Regions from separate parts of the Alteromonas australica genome, predicted to be linked through region 3. Evidence: predicted binding sites of a transcription regulator. Region 3 holds the regulator's gene; each other region holds the start of a gene.
What was found. The regulator sigma-54, encoded in region 3, starts transcription at its own class of promoters, with help from an activator protein. The targets are predictions, from matches to a motif close to GTTGGCACGNNNNTNGNNT.

Region 1 (4,472 bases), 380 kb from region 3:
GCTTTCCAGTAATTCTGTCGTAGCCATTTGCAAAATGACTGACAAACAGGAAGAACACACTCACAACTAAGCACACTCGAAACAACATTTTCTATTCCCTGTTATCAACCTCTTTCAGCGATTAAGAGGTAAAGATATTTTTATATTATGCGCAACGCACCAAGACTAACGTCAGAGTCCATACACACTAGGTGCTTTGCATCCTACACTAGCAAGTCGCCACGGTCTCTCCTAGTGTAGACTTATTTGGTCAAGGTGAAAAACGAAAAAAGCCCTGCAATTGCAGGGCTTAAACTTGGTGATGAAGGCATTATTATTGTATTTTAATTTGCCTCTCGGACTTTCTTACGAACGACCGCCAGTGAAATCAGGATAAGCTTCCAATCCACATTCACTCATATCTACGCCGTCGAATTCTTCTTCTTCGCTTACACGGATACCCATGATTGCTTTAAGCGCTAACCAAACAACCAAGCTGGTTACAAATACCCATACGAAGATGGTCACTGCACCTAAAAGCTGACCGGTAATGCTTGAACCATCGTTAGTGAAAGGCACTAGGATTAGACCTAAAAGACCTACCACACCGTGAACAGAGATAGCGCCTACTGGATCATCAATCTTAAGCTTATCAAGGGTTACAATGCTTAGTACAACAAGGATACCACCTAGGCCACCGAATAAAGTTGCTTCAAGGGGGGTTGGTGTTGAAGGCTCAGCAGTAATAGCAACTAGACCTGCAAGTGCGCCGTTTAATGCCATTGTTAGGTCGGCTTTACCGAACATGATACGTGCGACGATAAGCGCTGCGATAGTACCGCCAGCTGCAGCTGCGTTTGTATTCATAAATACGATAGCCACTGAGTTTGCGCTTTCTACAGTAGCCGTAGCAAGTACAGAACCACCGTTGAAGCCAAACCAACCCATCCAAAGAATGAATGTACCTAGTGTAGCTAGAGGTAAGTTTGCACCGGGGATTGCGTTAACTTTACCGTCAGCAGTGTACTTACCTTTACGAGCACCAAGTACAAGTACGCCAGCCAATGCAGCCGCTGCGCCTGCCATGTGCACGATACCTGAACCCGCGAAGTCAGAGAAACCTTCGTCGCCAAGCGTGTACATGCCGAAGACCGCTTCGCCGCCCCATGTCCAAGCACCTTCCATTGGATAGATAAGGCCTGTCATTACCACTGCAAAAGCAAGGAATGCCCATAGCTTCATACGTTCAGCGACAGCACCTGATACAATTGACATTGCCGTTGCAACGAACACAACTTGGAAGAAGAAGTCAGCAGATGGCGCATAGGTTGCTGCGTCTTCAGCAACACCAGTCGCACCGTCGCCCATGATGCCGTCTAGGAAGATACCGCCGCCGTACATGATGTCATAACCGCAAATCATATACATTGTGCAAGCAATAGCAAAAAGTGACACGTTTTTAGTTAGAATTTCTGTGGTATTTTTCGCTCGAACCAAACCGGCTTCTAGCATTGCAAAACCTGCAGCCATCCACATGACTAGTGCACCGCAGATTAAGAAGTAAAAGGTATCTAGCGCATACCCAAGTTCAAAAGTGATTTCCATTATGGTTTTCTCCGCAAATATATCGTAGTGGCTTACAGCGCGTCGCTATCCGACTCACCAGTTCGAATACGAACAGCGTGTTCAAGGTCGTAAACAAACACCTTGCCGTCCCCAATCTTGCCTGTTTTGGCTGCGCCAACGATGGCTTCAACCAGGCGTTCTACTTGATCATCCTGAACTGCAATTTCCAGTTTAACCTTAGGTAGAAAATCCACCTGATATTCCGCCCCGCGGTAAAGTTCAGTGTGTCCTTTTTGACGTCCGAAACCTTTCACTTCGGTAACGGTTAACCCGTCAATTCCGATTTCTGAAATGGCTTCACGAACATCATCTAGCTTGAAAGGCTTGATGATAGCTGTGACTAGTTTCATGAGTTGCTCCCAGTATGTAATGGTTATATGGCACATAGTGTGTCTTATGGGATTGTTAAACCAAGAGATGTGCCACAAATTCTTATCTATAAAAAACAACCACTTAGGCAAAACGGTAAACAAAAACGCAACATTTAATGCACTATTTCTGTGCAACCGCATTGCGCTGCCCACAATTGGAGCAATATGAGGTAGATAAACTAATTAATACGATAAATATAGGACGGAACTTTTGTATGTATAGTGCGGTCTGTATCTGTTGATGACAGCGATAACCCATTTTATCCAAGATACACCGGCACATATTTACGTTCCTAAGCGCAAGCCTTGGGGACGCGCCCTTGTTGTGTCTGGCTTATTGCACGCGATGGTGGTGCTGGTGATAATATTGGCTCACCCGCATATCATTGAAACTCGAGAAACCGTTTTAAAACCAACAATAAAAGCCCAGCTATACTTCCCGTTAGTCAAGGCGCCCACAAAGGTGGAACCACCCGCTCCCACCATTGAAGATGCGCCGGAAATGCCGCCCGTAAGCGCGCGCCATACACCAGTAACGCCAAACAAAACGGCAGACACGTTACCAGCCCACATCGAGGATGAAAGCGCACCAGCTTCACAAGAGAAGGCTGCTGAGCCACCGGAAACTTTGCCCCTAAATGAAGCAAAAAAGCCGGTATCTACTGATACAATGACACAAAATGCAGAGCAGCCCTCCAAACCCTCAGTAAGCGCCCAAAATCAACGAGCGGGCAAGTTAAACCTGTCACCTCGGGTGGGTGCACTTGATTATTTATCTAGTCAGCACGAACAAGCGATTGAAGAAGAAAGTCGTCGAGCAGCAAAAGAATTTAGAGAAAAAAAGAATAGCCCAGATATCGTGGACACGCGGAAAGGCAAAGAAGATAGAAGTTATCATGAACGCCCTAAAAAACGAATTAACTGCTCTTCAACGATGAATAAGTCCTTTGCTATCGTTGCGACGTGGACTGGGGGTACACTTGAATGTACCAATACCGGCGAACACGACAAGTTTATTGAAGCCCGTATCAATAAAGAGAAAGTTAACTAAATTTATAATGACGAATTCAAATAGTGACACCCACCGCCCACCGTGACGCGCGCGTTCTTTTGACACTATATATTTCTCTTTAAAACAACAAATCGCATGAACAACGCAGGCAATGCATTACTCATTAGCGCCCCCACCAGAATAAAAGCAATAGCCAGGCCTACCGCGGCAGAAAGGGCGCTCATTCCAAAAACATACAGCGCAATACTGGAAATAACAGGCGTAGCAAAACTTAAGCTTGCTAACAAAGCCTTATTCCCAAATTTCAGCCCTGCATCCCACAAATAAAATGCCCCTCCCACGGGCCCTAAGCCAAGCATGATCGCACTTACCCATGCCTGGTAAGAAAATTGCCAGTGGCTTTCTTCAAGCAATAGGTGAGCAACAAGTGCTAACACCGCCACCGCACCAGAAATCCAGCCAATATCTTCGACATGGCTATTGGTGCGCGACATAAACCAAGAATATCCCGACCAAATAAACGCACATGCCAGGGCAAGGCTGTAGCCTAAAACGAACTCACTTTTAAAGTTAACACCTTCACCGCCAGTGACTAAAATTCCGCAGCCGATAAAACCGAATATGCCGCCAGCAAAGGCGAAATAACGCTGATGGGCATTGGCCACAGCAACACCTAATAAAAGCGGCCATAAGTAACCAATAAGACTGGCCTCAATGGGCGGAGCAAACCGCAATGCCAAAAAGTAGCAAAAATGAAACCCGAATAACCCTCCTATGGCAACAGCCCACTGGCGTGGCGTTAAATGCGGCTTCCGCAAGACCGGCTCTTTTTTAACCAGCCGTTTGATAACCACCAAAGAGCACGAAACGGCAAAACAAACAAACAGTAGTTGGAATGGAGGAATGTCGGCTGAATAGACGCTTAGCACTGCAAGCAATCCCCACATCAAGATTGCAATTATTCCGCAAAATGTTGCCACTTACGCCTCCAACTGGGTTATTCATATAAAATATTCAAAATAAACAGTAAGTGATTTTACACGCACATTCTTTGCAGATTAGCCGAATTTTTTGTTTGGTTAGGCGTCGTTAAACCGACTTTCGATGGTAATACTTTGGCGGCTTCCCAAAATAATGGGTAAACCGGCGGGTGAACGCTGACACATCGTCATAACCCACTTGGGCTGCCACTTCAATAATAGGCGTATCGGTTTGGCTTAATAGTGCCCGCGCTTTTTCCATTCTCAGCTTTATCAAATAACGCCTAAGCCCCATCCCTGTAGCGTCAGTAAATTTCCCTTTAAACTGTGTCACGCCCATACAGGCCGCTTTTGCGAGGTCGTTAACCGTGTGTTTCGCCGCAATGTTTTGATGAACGCGACTTAAAATAGGTGTAATACGCCTATCTAGTTGCTTCCCCGTGGGCTGAGTGGCCAACAGTTGGGTGAATAAGGCTACCATGGAAGACTGCAGATCATCGCTGT
Region 2 (4,472 bases), 1.7 Mb from region 3:
TGTAATAGCTCAGTTCTTCTGCAAAAGCGTACTCTTGAAATTGTATAAGAATATCTAATGCATTGGCCGACCATAGCCAGTTGCCGCCTAGAAATAGCACCAATAATATTACCCACTTGGCTATGGCGCTTGGCCCACTGTAGCTTTTAAAGGTGCTGGTGGTGAAGTGGTGGTTTTGCGACAAATTATACGCATATTCACGGTTGTGCGATGACACGGGAAATTGTGCATCGGCTCTGGCATAGATAAACCAGTCACCTTCATCTAAGCCGCCAATAATGTCTTCAGCAAAGCCTTGCTCACGTATTTCATCGTTTGCTAATTTAATAACGAGCTTCCCTGTCATTTTCGACTGTCGAAGACGGTTACTGCTTACACTCGTTTCGGTTTCTGTACGTTGATACCGGTTGCCGTGATAAACATCGTAACTGCGGGTGGTGGTTTTGGTGGTAGTGACATCACTGACATTCGAGCTAGTATCCCTAGACACCACCTTTGCAAGCATACAAGATACGTTTACCTCACAGTCCTGATCCTTTCCCAACACCCGTTTATGGGTGTAGGCTTCACTATAATCTACATGAAACTGGCCTAGTAAGTCGCTCTCAATAGCGGCAACATTGGTTGTTTGAACGCGGCTTGAATCGGTATTTTGCTGTGAACCGCAAGAGGCGCAGAACACGCTATCACTTGCTATGCGCTCTTCACACCGGTGGCAAAATATATCACTTGGCATGTGCTCGCGCGCCGCTAAATGAAACCCAAGTTGTTTTTTAGTTACGTTTAAGAACGCGTCCATGGCACCGGTCAAGGTGGCGTGTTTTTCCAGCTGTTTTTCATGTTTATTTCCATTAGCTACGTACTCTAGCAAAAACGTAACGAATGCAACGAGAAGAGCGCCCCCCAACATCTCTGGGCCAGCGCCAAGCACCGAACCAAAACCAAACATCGCCAAAACAAAGGTTAATACAAACCAGTACGACTTAGGGCGGTCTGAGGGGGTAAACCAGCTATCAATGTTATATTGCTGATTCTCGTCTCTGTGCACTATCGCAGCTGGCACTTTGGTGTCGTCGGTAACGCGCGCTTTGGCTTCTCGACCCATGATTTGGTGTGTGAGCGTTAGGCTGGTAGGAAAGACAACAGAAAGCACATCCCCTTTCTTAATATTCTCAAAAACACGGCTCTCAGCATTCAAACTGAATTGGTGAAGTTGACCGTTTTTATCGCAAAGCGCTATCCACCAAAAACTGTGGGTAAGATTGGCGTTGCTAGAAGAGTAGTTTCGTTTATACAAATAGCTGGAGGTGACTCTACCTGTTACTGTCCATGCGTTTTCATAGGCGGTTTTTAGTGTTGCGAAGGCATCAGGTGCAATGTCATCTAGGTGTTTAAGCTGAGGGGCATCCTCTAGTGCATTGCCGCTATAGGAACAATATTTGTCCCCAACAAAAACGGCACGATCTCGCTGTTGCATATGTTCTCCTTGTGTTTTTCATTCTTCCTCGCCTTATTAACTTTAAATAGGGCAAGCGTAATGTAGCTTAAATTTATCGCTACTCACACTTTTTTTATAATAATGAGTATGTTGCGTTATACCGGAAGGACTTATTCGTTAATATGACTGCTGTTGGGAGCGAGGAGTAGTTTTCGGATAGCGTGTGGGCTATTAGCGGTAGCGTACGTTTACTTTTATTATGACAAACTTCGCTAATAAGGCGTCAAATTCACCATATTATGGCGTTAACGTAACCGTTAAAATTTATAGTATTTGTAAGCTTATGATTTATATAAAATTAATAATTGGCTAGGCAATTGCTTGTTAAGCGTTAAACAAAAAACCAATCTCTTTTGGAACTTACTATGACTGTAAAATTGGAAGATCGCCCCATAGAGCAAGTACGTGAAGAAGTCATCGATAAACTCATTTATCACTATAGTCACGGCGTGATATCCGCAGAAGCTTTTGAGCGTCGCCTTGACGCCGCTATGGCCAGTCTATCACATCAAGAAATTGTTGATTTGGCGTCAGATTTAACCATGAATGTAGACGACCAATTTAACAACCGAAAGCAGCAGCAATTTAGTATTAATTACGCCAGCAGCAATATTCCTGAAACCGAAACCATGATAAACGTGTTGGGAGGATCTAACCGCACAGGCATGTGGGAAGTTCCAAAAGAAATCAAAGTATTGTGTTTAATGGGCGGCGCGGATATAGATTTTTCAGATGCTATTTTTACGTCATCTAACGTTACGATAAAAGCGTTGTGCGTAATGGGGGGCATTGATATTAAGGTGCCTGAAAACGTCAATGTGGTTACAAAGGCATTTTGCTTCATGGGTGGGCTAGATAATAAGGCGCCGTCCATTGCTAACAGGCAAGCCCCAACCATCACCATTGAAGGGTTTGTAATGATGGGAGGTGTAGACGTGGGTTTGAAACGCACGATTAAGGAAAAATTTGTGGCTTTTGCTAACCAAATGAAGTCTGCTTTTAGTTCTAACCAGCGTTAAACGTGCACATTAAGAAATAACACTTAAACGTGCAAAGTACATTGGCTATCCAAGAGCCATGTGTACTTTGCACCTTGTCTATCTGTTAGCTTTATAAGCTGCTCATGCTTTGCACTGATACAGGCCCTACACCGGCTGCTTCTACTTCTTTCTTAATTTTTTCAGCATCGCCAATAATTAACCAGGTTAACTTGCCGGGCATCACGACTTGCGCGGCGGCTTTTTCAAGGTCGTCTAAGGTAAGCACATTGTATTGTTCTACCAAGGTTTCTGGGTAGTTATAGGGGCGATTAAAACGGCTACTCGATAGTAAGCTTCCCAACACGGCAGTTGACGTTTCATATTGGCCAGGCAGTGAACGCACTTGGTCTAAACGTGCACGTTCAAGCTCGTCGGGCATAGGTGGTTTATCACCTAAGTAGCTATTGAGCTCTTTTTTGAGTTCAACCAAGGACGCGCCAGTTTTGTCGGTTTGCACAGGGGCGTACACCATAAATGGTCGTTGGCCGCGAGCATCTTGCAAAAAGGTATAGGCGCCATAAGCCCAGCCTTTGTCTTCACGCAAATTCATATTCACCCTAGCGGTAAATGCGCCACCCAGCGTTTGGTTCATGGTTTCTATGGCAATGTTGTTGTCTATACCTGTGGGAGGGGCTAAATGTGCAGCAAGAATAAGCGATTGCTGAGAGCCAGGGCGGTCGATGATTATGGTTCTACCTTGTTCAGGGAGGTTAGCTTGCGCAATTTGCTTTATCCCTTTACTTCCCTTAGCTTGCCACTTCCCAAACTCGTCTTCTAACACCGTTTTTACTTCATCAAGAGAAGTATCACCCACCACAAAGAGGGTGGCGTTATCGGGGCGAAGCCACGTGTCCTTAAAGTTGATTAAATCTTGGCGGGTGATGGCGCTTACGTCCGCTTCTGTGCCTGTCCCGGTAAATGGAATGCCATAAGCGTGGCCGTCACCGTAAATAAGCGGGGGAAGTAGGGTTAAGGCTATACTCACCGGGCGAGATTTCTGTTGCGCAATGCTGTTTAAAATGAGGGTGCGCTGGCGTTCAATTTCTTCTTTTGCGAACGTTGGGGCAGTGATGATGTCACCCATTAGTGCCACAGCATCACTCATGTTTTCTTTTAAAACCGACATGCGCACCGTGGTGGTGTCTAGGTTAGAGCCGCTGCGTAACTCCACCCCTAATTGCTCTAGTTCAGCGGCGAGCTCAAGGGCATCATATTTACCTGCGCCTTCATCTAGCATGCGGGTAGTAAACTCCGCTAAACCAAGTTTACCGCCTGCGTCTGCTGCGTATCCTGCATCAAATTGCATGGCAATATTAACCAAGGGCACTGTACTACGATTAGCAAATACCAGTTTTATGCCGTTCGATAGGGTGGTTACTTCAACGTTGGGGAAAGACAGCTGTGTTTCCGAGGTGATAGCAGGCAAACCTGTGCTTCTATCTACACCGTCACTGGTGGCGGCATGTTCAGCAAAAGGGATATAGGTAATTTGATGCCAGCCGTCGCTCAGCCATTGTTGTGCGGCAGCTTTTACTTTTTTCGGCGTTGTATTAGCCAGTTCCTTTAGCTCGGTTTTAAAATAGTTAGGGTCGTTGGCGACAAATTCGCCGCTTGCTAAGGTATCTGCTTTACCGCCAAATCCACCTACTTCTTCTAAGCCTCGAATAATTGCAGCTTTGCGCTTTGTTGATACAAGTTTTACTTCATCTTTCGTTGGGCCTTTTTTCAAAAATTGGTTGATGATTTTGTCCATTTCTCGTTCAACAACAGCTGGGTCTTCGCCTTGTTTTACATCTACACTAATGCCAAAAATAGAGGCCAGTTTCTGTTCATAGTTAAACACCGACGCATTGGTAGCAATTTGCTGGTTGTACACTAGCTCTTTATACATTCGTGAGTTTTTACCATCACCCATCACGCTGGCAGCAATGTAC
Region 3 (4,472 bases):
CGTATGGGTAAGGGTAGGTAATAAATTGACGGGAATATTATCTACGCAATAATACCCTAAATCTTCCAGTGCCCGTAAAGCAACAGACTTCCCTGACCCCGAACGACCACTAATAATAATTAGTTTCAATTGGCCTCTCCCTTAAGATGGCATTAGAGTTAGCTTAGCGCTGCAATAATATCGTCGCTATTGGTGGCACGCCTAATTGCCTTCACGGTCTCTTTGTCACTCAATTTACCTGCAACCGTGGCTAGGGTTTGTAAGTGCCCCTCGGTTTGCTCTTCTGGAACCAATAAGGCAAAGAAAATATCTACCGGTTGGTTGTCCAGCGCGTCAAAGTTGATGGCAGGGTTACTAGTTACAATAATGGCGATAACACTTTCCAATCCTGCCAGTCGACCATGAGGCAGTGCAATACCATTTCCAATACCCGTACTGCCCATTCTCTCGCGGTTCAATAGGCTAGTGAGTACTGTCGTTTCATCAATATTATCGTTGTTTTTGGCAGCGATATTACTGATGATCTCTAGAATTCGTTTTTTGCTGTTACATTGAACCGCACATTCAGTGCGGTCCAAACTTACGATTGCTTGAATTTCCATAAGCGTGAGTTAATGCTTTTTCAGCTTTTCCTTATGCTTTATGACTTGCCTGTCTAGTTTGTCAACCATGCTGTCTATTGCTGCATACATATCAGTATTTTCAGAGGAAGCAAAAACCTCAGCGCCACTTAAATGCATGGTCGCTTCGGCTTTCTGATTAAGTTTTTCAACATTGAGAATGACATGCACATTAGAAATGTGATCAAAGTGCCTCTCTAGTTTGCTGAACTTGGTATCGACATAATTACGCAAAGAGTCGGTGATTTCGACGTGATGACCAGTAAGGTTGATTTGCATATTTCGTCTTCCTTATATTTATGAGCCAGTTAAAGTAAGCTCTTTCGCTGGTTAGACGGTGGAATCGACAATGATTCCCGGTATTTTGCTATTGTCCGCCGGGCGACTTTAATGCCCTGTTCGGCCAACAATTGAGCAATCTTGCTATCACTTAGTGGCTTGCTTGGCGTTTCAGCCGCTACAAGCTTTTTAATCAGCGCGCGGATGGCAGTAGATGAACACTCACCCCCAGACTCCGTGGCAACGTGACTAGAAAAGAAGTACTTCAATTCAAATATCCCACGTGGGGTATGCATATACTTTTGCGTGGTGACACGTGAAATGGTGGATTCATGCATATCAACCATTTCAGCAACATCGTTAAGCACCATGGGCTTCATCATTTCAGGGCCATATTCAAAAAAGCCCATTTGTTGCTGCACAATACAATTTGCAACCTTCATCAAGGTGTCGTTTCTTGATTCAAGACTTTTAATAAACCATTTTGCTTCCTGCATATGAGAGCGAATGAACTGCGAGTCGCTACTATTTTTCGCTCTTCTGCTCATGGCCGCATATTGCTGGTTCACACTAAGTTTAGGCAAGCTATCTGGATTAAGTTCAACCACCCAACGACCATTTTTCTTGGTGACCGAGACATCGGGTATAACATACTCAGGCTCTTTAGTGATAAGAGCGCTACCTGGGCGAGGATTCAATGTTTGCAACAAGCGCATAGCTTCGCGTAATTGATCTTCTTTAAGACGGCTTTTACGCATCAGCGTACGATAGTCTTTGCTACTGAGTAGGTCTGAGTATTCTTCTATCAGTTGTTTGGCTTCTTTTAACCAAGGCGTATCATCTGAAAATTGGCGAAGCTGAACCATCAAGCATTCTTGCGGTGTACGAGAGCCTGAACCAATGGGGTCGAACATTTGAATGCGTTTTAACACACATTCTACTTCGTCCAATTCAACCGGCTCTTCCATATCTTCGGAATTTACAGAATCTAAAATGTCGTCAAGGGTGACGGTAAGATAACCAGACTCGTCAATTGAATCGATAATAGCCGTTGCGATGGCACGGTCAGTATCTGAAAAGTGGGTAAGACGCATTTGCCATAGCAAATGTGCTTGAATGTCTTCGGTGGTTTCGCCTTGGAAAATCTGCTCATCGTCATTATTCGAGGGCCCAGGGGCGGGTGCAGAAGACGCTGAGTAATATTCGTCCCACGTGCTGTCTATGGGTAATTCATCAGGTAGGTCATTCTTCTCTAATGCGTCACCGGCTTCAAGCGTATCGCTTGATGCGGTAGTAACGGCGTCTTGAGCGACGTCATCCCCGTCGATATTGTTTTTCTCTAATTGAGGCTCATCACTGCCTTCTTCTACTTCAAGTAGAGGATTTGAGTCTAGGGCTTCCTGGATCTCCTGTTGCAGGTCGAGCGTTGACAGCTGCAGCAGTTTTATCGCCTGCTGTAGCTGAGGTGTCATGGTAAGTTGTTGACTGAACTTTAACTGTAAAGATGGTTTCATCTACGTCTTATTTACTGTGCTCTTATTGTGAATATACCAGGTGCATAATTTGAAAAATGACAATTCTGTTACATTAACTATAGCCTGAATTGTTCACCTAGGTATACATCCCTTACTTTTTGATTACTTAAAACCTGCTCTGCCGTTCCTTGGGCTATTAATTCACCGTGACTCACAATGTAGGCTTTTTCACATACATCCAATGTTTCTCGTACATTGTGGTCTGTAATGAGGATACCGATACCTCTATCACGAAGGTGCTGTATTATCTTCTTTATATCATTAACCGATATAGGATCAACACCAGCAAATGGTTCATCGAGTAAAATAAATTGCGGATTGGCTGCTAGCGCACGCGCAATCTCTACGCGCCGGCGTTCTCCACCTGATAAACTCATTCCTGTACTATTACGTATATGGTTAATATTAAATTCATCAAGAAGGGCGTCGGCTTCTTCTTCCTGTTGTGATGAATTTAAATCTTTTCGTGTCTGTAAAATCGCCATGATGTTTTCAAACACGGTTAGCTTGCGAAAAATAGAGGCTTCCTGTGGCAGGTAGCCAATGCCCTTACGTGCGCGTTCGTGCATAGGCTGGTGGGTGAGCTCACCATCATCAATGGTGATTTTTCCCTTATCTAGTGGCACAAGACCCACAATCATGTAAAAGGTGGTGGTTTTACCTGCGCCGTTAGGGCCTAATAAGCCCACGATTTGCCCGGTTGAGACCGACAAACTAACGTCTCTCACTACTTGGCGAGATTTATAGGCTTTGGCTAAGTTACTTGCGCTTAGTGTTGCCATGGTTAGTTATCGTCCTCGTTATTCTCGTCTTCTTTCGCCTTCTCATCGGTCAGCTTGCGAATCGCTTCTGGTCGAAAAACGGTGGTCACTCTGCCTTCATCATTGTCACCGCTGCCGGTGGCAAGAAGCTGTTCGGTAATCATGTCAAAGGTGATTTTATCGCCTTTCACAGAACTGGTGTCTTGTTGCAGCTCTGCATTGCCGTCTAACGAGAGAGTGCGATTAACCACTTCATAGCGAATTTCATTGGCTTTGGCTGTTACCGGGGTGCCGTCTTCTAAGGTTTGCGAATAACTTGCTGGCGCGCCTCTGGCGATGAATATCTCACGGCCTTCGCCTTCTGTTGCAACCACTTCCACTTCATCTGCGTTAATCACTAACGTGCCTTGGGAAATACGCACGTTATCCTTAAACAACGAGGTTTTATTCTTACCATCAACAAACTGCGATTTAGAATCTACCTTTATCGGTTTGTTAAAGTCGCTTTCTGTCGCCGACGCTGTAACTGCAAAAAAACCTAAAATTAGGCTAGTTGCTAGGGGAATAAATGGTTTGTACATGGTCAATTAGCTCATATTCCTGGGTACGTAAATTAGCGTTAAACCCGTTGCTATTAATTACATATCGCAAGCCTCGAATTTCCACTGGCTCGTCAGAAGCCATTTGCTTGCTGTTCAAATTGATTTCTATAAACGCCGTTTGTATGGTTCTTACAAAATCATCTTGGCTTTGGTTTTCAATTAAAACATTATTTTCTAATTGAATTAATTCGTTATTGTACAGCGTCCCTTCAACGGCGGTGACTTCCCACGGTGCTTTTGCATTGTCGCTATATAAGGTATATCTGGGCTGTTGAAACAAAACAAACCCCAATTGATCGTAGTGTTCCATTGCGCGCGCAAATACTTTGTGATTTAACGCTCCGTCTTTGTCGTATAAGGTGGTGGTGATATTTTTGGCTGTATATGCAGGCTGCAGCGCGTCTAGGCTTTTATCTCTTGCCAATGTTGGTTCTTCTTTCATCCAGGTTGGCAAGTACATTAATAAGGCCAACGTAAAAAGTGCAGAAATACTCAACCCTAAGCGATTAAAGCCAAATAAGTTCATACACTGGCTCCGTGTATGCCATGCAATTTGCCGTGCACTTGTAACAAGGTATCACAAATTTCTCTCACTGCACCAAACCCGCCGCGGGTTTCCAACACCCAATTGGCTTGGGCTTTCACCGTCGGGTGGGCATCGTTAACTGCAATTTT

Region 1: a site for sigma-54 is predicted at 2,014-2,032, ahead of glnK (P-II family nitrogen regulator). Genes of this name have one in related genera too.
Region 2: a site for sigma-54 is predicted at 1,803-1,821, ahead of EP13_RS11510 (LiaF domain-containing protein). Genes of this name have one in related genera too.

The regions. Positions count from the first base shown of each region.
Region 1 is NZ_CP008849.1:479,709-484,180, reverse strand. Features, by position in the region: gene ggt (gamma-glutamyltransferase) at 1-88, opposite strand, end outside; gene EP13_RS02070 (ammonium transporter) at 346-1,584, opposite strand; gene glnK (P-II family nitrogen regulator) at 1,617-1,955, opposite strand; gene EP13_RS02060 (hypothetical protein) at 2,218-3,027, shown strand; gene EP13_RS02055 (DMT family transporter) at 3,093-3,968, opposite strand; gene EP13_RS02050 (AraC family transcriptional regulator) at 4,078-4,472, opposite strand, start outside.
Region 2 is NZ_CP008849.1:2,603,406-2,607,877, reverse strand. Features, by position in the region: gene EP13_RS11515 (hypothetical protein) at 1-1,477, opposite strand, end outside; gene EP13_RS11510 (LiaF domain-containing protein) at 1,864-2,517, shown strand; gene EP13_RS11505 (M16 family metallopeptidase) at 2,609-4,472, opposite strand, start outside.
Region 3 is NZ_CP008849.1:859,253-863,724, forward strand. Features, by position in the region: gene rapZ (RNase adapter RapZ) at 1-129, opposite strand, end outside; gene ptsN (PTS IIA-like nitrogen regulatory protein PtsN) at 159-602, opposite strand; gene hpf (ribosome hibernation promoting factor) at 612-899, opposite strand; gene EP13_RS03740 (RNA polymerase factor sigma-54) at 929-2,413, opposite strand; gene lptB (LPS export ABC transporter ATP-binding protein) at 2,491-3,216, opposite strand; gene lptA (lipopolysaccharide transport periplasmic protein LptA) at 3,219-3,776, opposite strand; gene lptC (LPS export ABC transporter periplasmic protein LptC) at 3,745-4,323, opposite strand; gene kdsC (3-deoxy-manno-octulosonate-8-phosphatase KdsC) at 4,320-4,472, opposite strand, start outside.